One region of the Phreatobacter sp. GW821-FHT04C01 genome, then DNA from elsewhere that is predicted to be linked to it. Evidence: predicted binding sites of a transcription regulator. Region 1 holds the regulator's gene; each other region holds the start of a gene.
What was found. The regulator PhoB, encoded in region 1, activates phosphate uptake and scavenging genes when phosphate is short. The targets are predictions, from matches to a motif close to TGTCATNNANCTGTCAT.

Region 1 (4,728 bases):
CGCGGGTCGTGGTGCATCTGGCATCCGTGGTCGCTGCCGGCGGCGATCCCGAGCGCGACTATGCCATCGACGTGGTCGGTACCGGCAATGTCGTCAGGGCCTGCCTCGCCGCCGGCGTCACCCGCCTGGTGGTGACCTCCAGCGGCGCGGCCTATGGCTATCATGGCGACAATCCCCAGCCGCTCAGCGAGGCAGATCCGTTGCGCGGCAATGACGACTTCCCCTATTCGCGCCACAAGCGGCTGGTCGAGGAACTGCTCGCCGAAGCGCGCGCGACCCATGCCGAGCTCGAACAGGTGGTGTTCCGCCCCTGCACCGTGCTGGGGCCCGGTGTCCGCAACCAGATCACCGCCATTTTCGAACGCCCGGTGGTCATCGGCCTCGCCGGCAGCGCCACGCCCTTCAGCCTGATCAGCGAGACCGATGTCATTGCTGCCCTGGTCCGCGCGACCGATCCGGCAAGCCCATCGGGTATCTATAATCTCGCCGGTGACGGCACCCTGTCGCTCGCCGAGATCGCCGCGCGCATCGGCAAGCCCTATTGGCCGCTGCCGCCCGCCCTGCTGCGCGGCGCGCTGCGGCTGGCCAACCAGCTGACGCTGACCCGGCTCGGCCCGGCCCAGGTCAATTTCCTGCAATACCGGCCGGTTCTGTCCAATGACCGCCTGAAGACCGTCTTTGGTTATGTGCCGGCCTTGGCGGCGGCGGAGGTCTTCGACCGCTACTGGCAGGCGAGGGCCCGGTCATGACCTTCCTCGTCATTGGCGCCGGACCGGCCGGGCTCGCCACCGTCCGGGTGTTCAAGGAGGCGGGCCTGCCTTTCGAGGTGGTCGAACGCCATGCCGATATCGGTGGCCAGTGGCTCTACGACGCGCCGTCGAGCGGCGTCTATGCCTCGACCCATCTGATCTCGTCCAAGACCACCACGGCCTTCGCCGATTATCCCATGCCCGAGGACTGGCCGGCCTATCCCCACCACGCCCAGGTGCTCGGCTATCTCAGGAGCTATGCCCGCCATTTCGGCCTCTACCCGTCGATCCGCTTCAACCGGGCGGTGACCCGGCTGGCGCGCCGGGCGGATGGCTGGCAGGCGACCTTCGACGATGCGAGCAGCCGCGATTACGAGGGCGTGGTGATCGCCAACGGCCATCTGACCGATCCGGAACTGCCGCAGATCCCCGGCAGCTTTTCCGGCGAGTTGATGCATTCGAAAACCTACAAGAACGCCGCCATTTTCGACGGCAAGCGGGTGCTGATCGTCGGCATGGGCAATACCGGCTGCGATATCGCGGTCGACGCGGTGCACCGGGCCACCAAAGTGTTGTGGTCGGTCCGCTCGGGCAATCACTTCACCCCGAAATTCCTGCGCGGCAGGCCTGCCGACGAAGCCAGTCACAAGGCGAAATTCGCGCTGCCGCGCCGGCTGCGCTCGATCCTGCACGAGGCGGTGCTGCGCTTCGTCGTCGGCGCGCCCGAAAACTTCGGACTGCCGCGCCCGATGCACCGGCTCTATGACCGCACCCCGGTGGTCAATTCGCTGGTGCTGCAGCATCTCGGCCAGGGCGACATCCAGGTCCGCCCGCCGATCGAGGAGCTCGACGGCAACCGCGTCATCTTCACAGATGGCCGGGCCGACGAGGTCGATCTCGTACTGCTGGCCACCGGCTACCGCATCACCTTCCCGTTTCTCGACGAGGCGGCCCTCGCGGCTGAATTGAACTGGCGGACGCCGGCGCCGCACCTGCATCTGAACATTTTCCCGCCTGCCGACAACAACCTGTTCGTCGTCGGCATGATCGAAGGCGCCGGCATCGGCTGGCCCGGCCGCGACCTGCAGGCGCGAGCGGTTGTGGCCTATCTGACGGCCCGTCGCGACGCGCCCGACAAGGCCAGCGCCTTCCGCCGGGAGATCGCCCGCCATTGCGCGGCGCCGCGACCGAAGGATGCGGGGCCGCACGGCATCTTCATCGATTTTCTCGACTACAAGCGTGTGCTCGGCAAGCTCATCGCACAATTGAGCTGATTTGAGCCAAGGATGTTCGAGCACAGCATCGTTTGAACGACGCGCTTGGATGATCCTGCAAGGAAGGGCGGCCGGGCGATGACCAAGACCGCCCGGCAAGAGCCTCAGGCCGCGCCGGCGAAACGCTCGTTGAAGGCATAACCGGAACCGCGCACGGTGCGGATCGGGTCGGCCTCGCGCCCACGCTTCACCGCCTTGCGCAGGCGGCCGATATGAACGTCGACCGTGCGCTCGTCGATATAGACGTCACGGCCCCAGACGCCGTCGAGCAATTGCTCGCGGGTATAGACACGGCCCGGCGACTGCATCAGGAATTCGAGCAGCCGGAACTCGGTCGGCCCGAGCGTGATCTCGCGGCCGGAGCGATGGACCCGGCGCGTCTCGCGATCGAGCTCGATATCGCCCGACTTCAAGAGGCTCGACAGGTGCTCGGGCTTCGCCCGGCGCAGCAGCGCCCGGATTCGCGCCAGCAGCTCGGGGACGGAGAACGGCTTCACCACATAGTCGTCGGCGCCGGTGGCGAGCCCACGCACCCGCTCGCCTTCCTCGCCGCGGGCGGTGAGCATGATCACCGGCAGCCGCTCGGTTTCGGCGCGCAGCCGGATGCGCCGGCAAAGCTCGATGCCCGACAGCCCCGGCAGCATCCAGTCGAGCAGCATCAGATCGGGGACCGCCTCACGCAGCCGCACCTCGGCCTCGTCGCCGCGCATCACCGTTTCGACGCGGTAGCCTTCGGCTTCGAGATTGTAGCGGAGGAGAACGGTGATCGGTTCCTCGTCCTCGACCACCATGATGCGTGCGGTCATGAGATTATCCTTCGCGATTAACTGGCCGTCGTCACGATCGATGTGGTGTCGAGCTTCGGCCGCTCTTCGGCGAGCGTCGTGCCATTGACCACGTAGTAGATCGTCTCGGCGATATTGGTGGCGTGATCGCCGATGCGCTCCAGGTTCTTGGCGCAGAACAGCAGATGCGTGCAGGCGCCGATATTGCGCGGATCCTCGAGCATGTAGGTCAGGAGCTCGCGGAACAGCGAATTGTAGAGGGCGTCGATGTCGCCATCCGACTTCCAGACGTCGAGGGCGGCAGCCACGTCGCGCTGCGCGAAGGCGTCGAGCACCTCCTTGATGCGCTCGAGCGCCAGGCGCGCCATAGCATCGAAGCCGCCGGTCACCTTGGGCAGCGGCATCGAGCCGTTGATGGCGATGACCCGCTTGGCGATGTTCTTGGCGAGATCGGCGATCCGCTCCAGGTCGGCCGCGATGCGCAAGGCGCCGACGATCTCGCGCAGGTCGATCGCCATCGGCTGGCGCCGGGCGATGACCAGGATGCCGACCTCCTCGATCTCGCGCTGCATCGCATCGATGGTCGGGTCCGCGGCGCGCACCGTCGAGGCCAGCGCGACATCGCCGCGGATCAGTGCGTCGATGGCGCCGACGATCTGCTTTTCGGTCAGCCCGCCCATTTCGGCGACGCGTTGCGCCAACCCTTTCAGCTCGTTCTCGAATGCGCTGACGATGTGCTCGGTCATGCGGGTCTCCTGGTGGGCAGGGAAAAGGGGGCTTTTCCCTACCCTGATATGACGACGGTTCTATGCTTGCGACGTGACACATCAATGACGGTGAATCACGCAAGGCTTCAATTGCTTAGATGAGATGCGACAGGACCGCCGACAAGCATTTGCCGGCCGACTCGGCTATTCTGCCGCAGGCGACCCGCTGCGTGCCGGTGCCCCGGCGGCCGGCGCCTCGGCCTGCTCGGCCGCCGCCGCGGTTTCCAGCCGGACCGTGAAGGTCGCCCCGTCCCGCCCCTCGCTTTCGATCGCCAGGCGGCCGCGGTGGCGCTTGACGATATGCTTGACCAGCGCCAGGCCGAGGCCGGTACCGCCCTTTTCGCGGCTTGACGCCACGTCGACGCGGTAGAAGCGTTCGGTCAGGCGCGGCAGATGTTCCGGCGGAATGCCCGGGCCGTGGTCGCGGACCGCGACCACCGCCTCGTCGCGACGCTTGCCGCGCGGCTCGCGCCGGAGCGTGATCTCCACGGTCTTGCCTTCCGAGCCATATTTGATGGCATTCTGCACTAGGTTCTCGAACAGCCGGAACAGCTCGTCCTGGTCGCCCAGCACCACCAGCGCCGGCTCGGCGGCCGCGACGCCGACACTGACGCCAAGTGTCTGGGCATAGGGACCAAGGCTGTCACGCACCTGGCCGAGCAGCGGCACCAGATCGACCCGCGCCATCGGGCGGACATGTTCGTTCAGCTCGACCCGCGACAGCGAGAGCAGATCGTCGATCAGCCGGGCCATGCGATTGGCCTGGGCCAGCATGATCGCCAGGAACCGCTCACGGGCCGCCGGATCGTTCTTGGCGGGTCCCTGGATGGTTTCGACGAAACCGACCACCGAGGCCAGCGGCGTACGCAGCTCATGGCTGGCATTGGCGACGAAATCGGCGCGCAGGCGCTCCAGCCGACGCTCCTCGGTCAGGTCGCGCAGCGACACCAGCACGAAATCCGGGGTCGCTTCGTCGCGCGCCTTCACCGTCAGCGCCACCGGCGCCGCCTCGACGCGGAACCACCGGTTGACCGGCACCCGCTCGGTATAGTCGATCTCCTGGCTGGCATTGGTGGCGAGCGCCCGGCGCACCGCCTCGACCACTTCGGGGGTGCGCAGCGCCAAGGTCAGCGGCTCGCCGCGCTTGAGGCCG
Region 2 (4,728 bases), on a different contig from region 1:
CGCCCATGGCCTATTTCGCCCAGTTCGAGCTCGATGTGCCCTGCGTCGCCATGGTCACCGCCAGCCATAACGACAATGGCTGGACCGGGGTGAAGATGGGCGCGCAGCGCCCGGTGACCTTCGGCCCGGACGAGATGACGGCCCTGAAGAAGATCGTTCTGGAGGCCGATTTCGACCTGGTCGGCGGCGGCTCCTACCTGTTCATCGAGGATTTCGCCGGCCGCTACATCCGTGACCTGACCGAGCGCCCGAAGATCGGCCGCAAGCTGAAGGTTGTCGCGGCCTGCGGCAACGGCACGGCCGGCGCCTTCGCGCCGCAGATCCTGGAAAAGCTCGGCTGCGAGGTGATCCCGCTCGATGCCGAGCTCGACTACAACTTCCCGCGCTACAACCCCAATCCGGAAGACATGAAGATGCTTCATGCCATGGCCGTGGCGGTGAAGGAGCACGGCGCCGATGTCGGCCTCGGTTTCGACGGCGACGGCGACCGCTGCGGCGTGGTCGACAATCACGGCGAGGAAATCTTCGCCGACAAGATCGGCGTCATGCTGGCGCGCGACCTGGCCAAGGTGCACGGGCCGTCGAAATTCGTCGTCGATGTCAAATCGACCGGTCTGTTCGCCACCGATCCGGAGCTGAAGCGGCTCGGCGCCACCACCGACTATTGGAAGACCGGCCATTCCTACATCAAGCGGCGGGTGCGCGACCTGAACGCGCTGGCCGGTTTCGAGAAGTCCGGCCACTTCTTCTTCAACGCGCCGGTCGGCCGCGGCTATGACGACGGCGTGGTCACGGCGATCGCCATTATCGACATGCTCGACCGCAATCCGACCAAGTCCATGGCCGAGCTTTATGCCGACGTGCCGAAGACCTGGGGCACGCCGACCATGGCGCCGAAATGCGCCGACGAGATCAAATACGAAGTGGTCGAGCGCATCGCCAAGCGGTTCCAGGATATGCGCGAACATGCCAAGCGCATCGCCGACCATGCCATTGTCGATATCGTCACGGTCAACGGCGTGCGCGTCACTGCCTCGGACGGCACCTGGGGCCTGGTCAGGGCGTCGTCGAACAAGCCCGAGCTGGTCGTGGTGGTCGAAAGCCCGGTATCGGAAAAGCGCATGCGCGACATGTTCAAGGCGGTCGACGCGGTGGTGCGCGAGAACCCGGAAGTCGGCGAATATAACCAGACCATCTGAGCGATCGCGAAAGCCGGCGGGAGCTGAATTTCCCGCCGGTTATTTACTCTACGTTAACCATCGCGTGGGACGCTCCGGCGGACAACAAGCCGGGGGGCATGCGATGACCGAGGCGACATCCGCCACAGACGATATCAGGCGTTCGAGCAGCACGGCGGAGATCGAGACGTTGCGGTCGATCACCAGCGGCATCGCCTCGTTCGGCGCGGCGGTTCGCGGCAGCCCGCTGTCGAATGCGCAAAAGTCGCGCGTCCTGGCGAGCCTCGCCGAGGCATCGGGCAACATGCTGGTCGCGACCAGCGCCTATATTTCCGAGCTCGGCGCGTCACGCGGCCACGGCTCGGCGCTGTCGGCGGCGGACTGACCGGCTCGGGTCTTCCCGTCCCACCTGCCACCTGTCATTGATCCGTCGCCGCGCCGTCATTCACCTGTCTGCTTGATGCGAGACGAGGTGCGATACGCGCATGCGACGAATCGACCGGGTTGAATCGGTCGTCATGCCGTAGGAGACAGCGGCCATGACCGAGCCGGTTGCCAAGCACAGCGCATCGCCCATGCGGGCCTGGGATCCGGCCGCCTGGGCCGACCAGGGCCGCAAGATCATTCCCATGGTGCGCGCCTATGGCGGCATTCGCCTGCGCGACGCCCGCGCGGCGCTGCCCGAGACGCTCGGCCGTATCGGCTCCCTGGAAGTGCGGCTGGCGGCCAATGCCGCGGAAGTGCGCCGGGCGCAGAAATTGCGCTTCAAGGTGTTCTACGAGGAGATGCGGGCGATCGCCGACGGCGCCTCCAAGCTGGCGCGCCGCGACATCGACGCTTTCGACGCCATTTGCGACCACCTGGTGGTGATCGACCACGACGTGATCAAGCGGCCGCGCTTCGGCCCGCCGCGCCCGGCCATCGTCGGCACCTACCGGCTGCTGCGCCAGGATGTCGCCGATCGTCACGGCGGCTTCTACACCGCCTCCGAATTCGACATTTCCGGCCTGCTCGCGCGCCACAAGGGCTTGCGTTTCCTCGAGCTCGGCCGCTCCTGCGTGAAGCCGGCCTATCGCAACAAGCGGACGGTCGAGCTGCTCTGGCACGGCATCTGGACCTATGTGCTGCGCCACCGCATCGACGCGATGTTCGGCTGCGCCAGCCTGGAGGGCACCGACCCCAAGGCTCTGTCGCTCGAGCTGTCGTTCCTGCACCACCATGCCGCGGCGCCGGAAGAATGGGCCGCGCGGGCGCTGCCGTCGCGTTATGTCGGCATGGGGCGGCTGTCCAAGGATGCCCTTGACGTGAAACGCGCGCTGCATGCCCTGCCGCCGCTGATCAAGGGTTATCTCCGGCTCGGCGCCCATGTCGGCGACGGCGCGGTGGTCGACCACCAGTTCGGCACCACCGACGTCCTGATCGTGCTGCCGGTGGCGGCGATCAGTCCGCGCTATATTGGCCATTTCGGCCCGACCGGCGAGCGCCACGCGGCCTGATGCGGCAAGCGCCGGTCACACCGCCTGGCCGGCGCTCCAGCCCGACGACCAGGCCCACTGGAAATTGTAGCCGCCGAGCCAGCCCGTGACATCGACGACCTCGCCGATGAAATAGAGGCCGGGAACCGCCTTGGCCTCCATGGTCCTCGAATCGAGATCGCGGGTGTCGACGCCGCCGAGCGTCACTTCTGCGGTGCGATAGCCCTCGGACCCGTTGGGGCGAACACGCCAGGCGTTGACCGCCGCATCGACCCGGGCCAGCACCTTGTCAGAGAGGTCGGCCAGATTGCCCTGGATCGCCTGGTCCTCGACCACGCTTTGGGCAAGACGCTTGGGCAAATAGCCCGAGAGCACCGTCTGCAATGCCTGCCGGCCGTTGCTGGCGCGGGCGGCGCGCAGCGTCGCGAGCAGGTCGACATCGGGCAGCATGGCGACGGTGATCTCGTCGCCCTCGCGCCAGAACGACGAGATCTGCAGGATGGCCGGGCCGCTCAACCCCCGATGGGTGAACAGCATGGCCTCCTCGAAACGGGTCTTGCCATGGCCGACGACGGCATCGACGGCGACACCGGCCAGCGGCTTCAGGCGCTCCAGCATGTCGGGCTGGAAGGTCAGCGGCACCAGCGCCGGGCGCGTCTCGACCAGGCGGAGGCCGAAATGGGCGGCCAATTCGTAACCGAAACCGGTGGCGCCCATTTTCGGGATCGATTTGCCGCCGCTCGCCACCACCATCGCGCTGGCGCGCACCGTGCCGCGGGTGAGCTTCAGGTGAAAGCCGTCGTCACGCCTGGCGACATCGGTGACCGTGGTCTCGAGCCGGAGCTCGACGCGATGGCGGGCCATTTCAGCGGTCAGGAGGTCGATGATCTCGCGCGCCGAGCCGTCGCAGAACAGCTGGCCGAGCGTCTTCTCGTGATAGGCGATGCCGCTGCGCTCGATCCAGGCGATGAAATCGCGCTGGCTGTAGCGACTGAGCGCCGAAATGCAGAAGCGTGGGTTCTGCGAGATGAAGTTGCGTGGGCCGGCGTGGATATTGGTGAAATTGCAGCGGCCGCCGCCGGAGATGCGGATCTTCTCTCCGGGTGCCGCCGCGTGATCGACGATCAGCACCGAGCGGCCACGTTTGCCGGCCTCGATGGCGCACATCATGCCGGCGGCGCCGGCACCGATCACCACCACGTCGAACTGTTCCACGGCTTGCTTCTGGCTCACGGTTCCACGCGACCTATCGATTGACGCCGCAGGACACGGTCACTGCGGGGCCACGGCATCGCCGACCGCGATCCGGCCGCCGGCGGTGACGCCGAGATAGATGCCGCAATCGGCGTGGCCATAGGTGCGCATCAGCACCGCCGGGATCATGACGTCGCGAATGGCGGTCTTCGGATTGACCGTGGTGGCGGCGCAGCGCTCGGTGCGCTTGATGCCGCGCAGCAGGCTGCCGCCGACGCCGACCGCCTTGTCGATCCAGTCGAATTCGGCAAAGGCCGGCAATCCGTCAATATAGATATTGGCCCGGAAGCGGAGCGGGTCGAGCGCCATGCCGGTGACCTGTTCCAGGGCCCTGACGGTCGCCAGATTGATGATCGAGGTGAAACCCGAACGCGAATCCATGAAGCGGAAACCGAGCGGCGCGGTCAGCACCTTCGGGTCGCCGGCGAGTTCCTTGGCTAGGAAGCTCCTGAAGAAGTTCTCGATCGCCGCCCGGCCCTCGGGCGTGCCGAGATCGGCCCTGACCGCCTCGGCGCCCTCGACCGCAATCGCCAGTTCGCCTGAGGCCTCGTCATAGAGGGTGTTCAGCTTGGCCAGCGCCGCCTGGCGTGCGAGCACCAGGAATTTGGTCTTCGGCTGGTGTTCCGGGGCCGCCGGATCGAAACCCGAGGGGCCGTTTTCGATGGCGAACAGCCGGTCGCCGGGAAAATGGCCGGCGGTGGTGAGCGCCGCCTCGGTCAGCGGTTCCGCCGAAAGGCCCTTGACGGGGTAGCGGTAGAGGGCGGCGATGCGGGCGGTCATGGCGTGTCCTGCGACGGATTGTCGGCCGAATTGACGTGGCG
Region 3 (4,728 bases), on a different contig from region 1:
GCCTGGTCTTTGCCGCCGCGGCCGTCGGCGTCGGCGTCGTGCTGACACGCGAAACCCTGCAGGTGCGCTGGCGCCAGTGGCTGGTCGGCACCTTGCTCGACCGCTGGATCGGCCGGCAGCGCTACTATCGCATGGGCCTGGCCGGCACCGAGCCGGCCAACCCGGAATATCGGATTGCCGACGACACCCGCATGGCGACCGAGCCGATCGTCGATTTCGCCATCGGGCTGTTGTCCTCGCTGGTCTCGGCGCTGACCTTCGTCGGGGTCCTGTGGGTGGTCGGCGGCGCGCTCACCGTGCATGTCGGTGACAGCCACTTCGTCATTCCAGGCTACCTGGTGCTGGCGGCGGTGGCCTACGGCGTCACGATGTCCTGCCTGATGTTGTGGATCGGCCGGGCGCTGCCCGGCGCGGTGGCACGGCGCAACGAAGGCGAGGCCAAGCTGCGCTTCGAATTGACCCGGTTGCGCGAGAACAGCGAGAGCGTCGCGCTGATCCGCGGCGAGGCCGACGAGCGGCGGGCGCTCGGCGCCACCTATGCCGATCTGGTCGGCCGCTGGCTCGGCGTGGTGCGCCGCCACGGTCGGATCACCTGGCTGACCAATTCGAACGGCGTGTTCATCCCGGTGCTGCCGCTGCTGCTGGCCGCGCCGAAATACCTGTCCGGCGACTTCACGCTCGGCCAGGTCACCCAGCTCGCCGGCGCCTTCCTGCAGGTGCAGCTGGCCATCGCCTGGCTGGTCGACAATTACCGGGCCATCGCCCAGTGCTATGCCTCGATGCAGCGGGTCACCGACCTGACCAATGCCTTCGACGACATCGATGGCGGCTTCGACGAGAAACACAGCGGCGGCGTGATGCTGGCGCCCTCGGTTTCGGGCGCGCTCAGGCTCGACGAGCTGACCATTGCCGACCGTTCAGGCCAGGTGCTGATCGACCGGATCTCGGTACGCATCGAGCCGGGCGAGAAGGTGATGATCTCGGGCGAGAGCGGCTCAGGCAAGTCGACCCTGGTCCGGGCGCTCGCCGGGCTCTGGCCCTGGGGCTCGGGCGTCATTGCGTTGCCGGCGGGCGGGGCCGTCGCCTTCGTGCCGCAGCGGGCTTATCTGCCGGCGGGCACGCTGCGCGCCGCGCTGCTCTACCCGGCCCAGACGGCGCAAGTCGACGACGCCGTGCTGAGCGACGCGCTGGTGCAGGTCGGCCTCGGTTATCTCGATCAGCGACTCGGCGAGGCCGAGCGCTGGGAGCAGATCCTGTCCAATGGCGAGCGCCAGCGTCTCGCGGTGGCGCGGCTCCTGGTCCAGAAGCCGGACCTGGTCATTCTCGACGGCGCGACCAGCGCGCTGGACGAACCGGGCGAGGCGCGCCTGATGGCGGTGCTGGCCGGAGCCTTGGAAGGTTCGACCCTGATCAGCGTCGGCCTGCGTCCGGGCCTGGAGGCGCTGCACGACCGCAAGCTGGTGCTGACCCGGGGCGAGCGCGGCGCGCGCCTCGCCTCGGTGGCGCTGGAGCCGAAATCCCTGCAAGCCACCGCAGCCGAACCCACCCCCTGACATCTCGCGCCGCCGGCGCGGCGCCTACCGGAGCCTATCGATGACACTGCATATCTGGGATCACTTCTGGGACCTTCGCGTGAAGGAATGCCCCTGCGACGCGCATTTCTGCGACTGGCTGGAAGAGACCGGGACGCGTGGCAAGGCGATCTTCCATTTCGGCACGGGCGGCCATCACCTGCTCGGCCTGCACAATGTCGAGAAGGGGCTGAACAATGCCATTCTCGGCATCACCGCCTCGCCGGGCGAGATCCGCACCTATGAGACCATGATCACCGAGAACCCCGAGCTCGGCTGGGGCTACAAGGCCTATTTCGGTGATATCTACCAGCTCGACGCGCGGCTGCTGCCGGTGTTCGACGTGGTCACGCTGTTTCATGTCGGCGAGTTCCGCACCGAGAAGAACGACGCCTATGGCGGCCTCACCGACTATCAGATGGTCAAATTGCTGGCCGGCCAGACCCGGCCGGGGGGCACGATCGCGTTTTATGAAGGCTCCTATGCCTATGACAAGGCCAGGGCCGTGCACGACCAATTGGTGAGCGAGGGCATTCTGGCGCCCAAGGGGCAATTCAAGACGCTGCCGCTGTTCGAGCGCACCGCCAAGGCCCTTTGACGACCACCCCCCGGCCGCCCTGGTCCGGCTCGCCCCACGCTTTTCGGGTCCGCCCCGGCTTGCCAAGCCGGGGGGCGAGGCAGATCATGACTGCTTCGTGACGCGAGATGGAGCGCTGGAAGGAGCCTCATGTCCGATGCCGAGACGAGTTCGCAGGGCGCTGTCGTTGTTCTGAACGCCGGTGCCTCCACCTCGCGCATAGCCTTCGACCGGCGCGAACTGGACGACATCCTGAACCTCTATGGCCGGATGGTCGCCGCGGGCGAATGGCGCGACTACGCCATCGATTTTCTCCGCGACAAGGCGGTGTTCTCGATCTTCCGCCGGAGCTCCGAAGTGCCGCTCTACCGGATCGTCAAGGATCCGAAGCTGGCGACGCGCCAGGGTGCCTATTCGGTGGTGGCGGCGACCGGGCTGATCTTGAAGCGCGGGCATGAGCTGCGACGTGTGCTGGCGGTGCTGGAGAAGCCGCTCAGGGCCGTGCAGTAGGTCCCGCACGCGGCCTCGGGGCCGTCGCGCCGACGGCCATGTTGCGCCGTGGCCCGCCCGAAGCGATAGCTTTGCGCCAAGACCCGCGGCGGCGTGTGCCGTCGCGTTTCCTTTACCGGCCGCATCGATCATGGGTGCGGACCGAATCGACAGAGTGACCCCATGCCCCGCCTCACAGCCTTCTCGTTCCTGGTCGTGCTCGCTGTCTCGGCCGCCGGCGCAGCGCGCGGCGATGCCCTGGTGATCCCGCCGGCGAACTATCCGGCGCTCGCGAGCCAGGCAACTGCGCCCGAAGGTTTCGTGCCGCCGGGCTGGCGCCTGGAGCAGAGCCGGCGCGGCGATTTCACCGGCGATGGCGTCGAGGATGTCGCTTTCGTGCTGCGCCAGGCCGAGCCGGCCAATATCCTCGCCAATACGGGCTTGGGCGAACGCCGCTTCGATACCAATCCGCGCATCCTGGTGGTGGCCTTCGGCCGGGCCGACCACAGCGGTTTCGATCTGGCCCTGCAGAACACCACCCTGATCCCGCGGCGCGAAGATCCGACCCGGGAAGACCCGCTGGCGGGCGATGCGATCGCCATCGCGCGTGGCGCGCTGAGGGTGCGGCTGCGGCTGTTCTCGAGCGCCGGCTCCTGGGAGACGGCGTCGACGACCTATACGTTCCGCCATCGCGACGGCGCGCTCCGGATGGTCGGCTTCGACCGCAGCACGACCCTGCGCAATACCGGCGAGACCAGGGGCCTGAGCATCAACTACCTGACCGGACGGGTGCAGCGCACGACCGGCCGGATCGAAAACGACGAGGTCGTCACGCGCTGGAGCGCATTGCGCAACCGCACCCTGCTGACCATCGAGAACATTGGCGACGGCCTGGCCTTCGAGCCGGCGGTCTGACGGGCGCGAAACGGGGCGGGGGCGGAGCGCCACTTCGGCGCGCCTGACGACGTCACGGATCCGAATTCACCGGACTTCTCCGGACGTCCGGCCGGCGGCAAGGGGCTGGCCTTCACCGGCGAGACCCGACCTGCCGCGACGGTGCGGGCTTGCTCTGTCGGGGCCGATCACGTCGTTCGCGGACTGCCGCAATATGTCGACAAAGGCGCTGGCGGCCGGGGAAAGTGATCGGCCGGCTCTGGTGATGACCGACACCGAGCGCAGGATTTCCGGATTGCCGATCCGTCTGAAGCCGATGGCGGGCTCGGTCAGGACCTCGACGCATTGGGGGAGAACCGCGACGCCCAGGCCAACCCGAACCAGGGCCAGCGCGGTTCCGGCATAAGCCACTTCGTAGGCCGGCTGCAGGGAAAAACCGGCTCTTGAAAAGCCCTCATCGGCCAGATGGCGGAAGATGCTCTGGCGATCGAGCAGGATCATCGGCAAGCCGGCGAGATCGCTCCAGCAAATCTCCGAGAGATCGGCGATCGGATGTCCGGACGGATAAACGGCGACCAGCGGCTCCTGAAACAGTGGCGTCCATTGCAACCCCGGCTCCGATTCGCGGAAACTGCCGACAGCGAGATCGGCTCCACCGCTACGGACCTGGGTCAGAACTTCCTCGGGCAGGGAATCTTTCAACTGGACCGAGACGCTCGGATATCGTTGCTTGAACTCGGCCATGACGCCGGCGAGGAACGTCGTGGCGAGAATATAGGGTGCCGCGATGGTGATCTTGCCGCGCTGCTTCGCCCCCAGTTCGGCGACATTGGCAAGAGCCGCGTCGAAATCTTCCAAGAGCCGCTCGGCGCTGCTCAGGAGCTCCAGCCCGATCGCCGTCGGCTCGAGCCTGCGGGTCGAGCGCTCGATGACCTGAACCTGAAGATTGTCTTCGAGCTGGCGGATGAGCAGGCTGAGTGCCGACTGCGTCAGGTGGAGGCGCTCGGCGGCCTTCGTGAAGCTCTTTGACTGAACGACCAGGACGAAGGCGCGCAACTGGCGAATGGTGACGTTCATCGTCAGCCCTGCCCGCCGACGGGGGCCACCCGGCGCGCCCTCGTCGCGCGCCTCGCCTGCCGCGGCTTCGACGGCGCGCCGCCGTCTCCCCGCCTGAGAAATGCCGCGCGGCGACAGGCG

Region 2: the regulator PhoB is predicted to act here: its motif matches at 1,596-1,612, upstream of olsB (l-ornithine N(alpha)-acyltransferase).
Region 3: the regulator PhoB is predicted to act here: its motif matches at 2,256-2,272, upstream of AC07WJ_RS02730 (DUF2794 domain-containing protein).

Annotation. Positions count from the first base shown of each region.
Region 1 covers NZ_JBWKTP010000002.1:326,032-330,759, reverse strand. The annotation lists gene AC07WJ_RS08485 (SDR family oxidoreductase) at 1-749, shown strand, start outside; gene AC07WJ_RS08480 (flavin-containing monooxygenase) at 746-2,023, shown strand; gene phoB (phosphate regulon transcriptional regulator PhoB) at 2,128-2,829, opposite strand; gene phoU (phosphate signaling complex protein PhoU) at 2,847-3,554, opposite strand; gene AC07WJ_RS08465 (ATP-binding protein) at 3,720-4,728, opposite strand, start outside.
Region 2 covers NZ_JBWKTP010000001.1:942,891-947,618, forward strand. The annotation lists gene AC07WJ_RS04415 (phosphomannomutase/phosphoglucomutase) at 1-1,199, shown strand, start outside; gene AC07WJ_RS04420 (hypothetical protein) at 1,303-1,563, shown strand; gene olsB (l-ornithine N(alpha)-acyltransferase) at 1,754-2,674, shown strand; gene AC07WJ_RS04430 (BaiN/RdsA family NAD(P)/FAD-dependent oxidoreductase) at 2,690-3,868, opposite strand; gene AC07WJ_RS04435 (MOSC domain-containing protein) at 3,926-4,687, opposite strand.
Region 3 covers NZ_JBWKTP010000001.1:588,264-592,991, forward strand. The annotation lists gene AC07WJ_RS02720 (ABC transporter ATP-binding protein/permease) at 1-1,553, shown strand, start outside; gene AC07WJ_RS02725 (class I SAM-dependent methyltransferase) at 1,594-2,169, shown strand; gene AC07WJ_RS02730 (DUF2794 domain-containing protein) at 2,299-2,658, shown strand; gene AC07WJ_RS02735 (hypothetical protein) at 2,821-3,552, shown strand; gene AC07WJ_RS02740 (LysR family transcriptional regulator) at 3,619-4,587, opposite strand.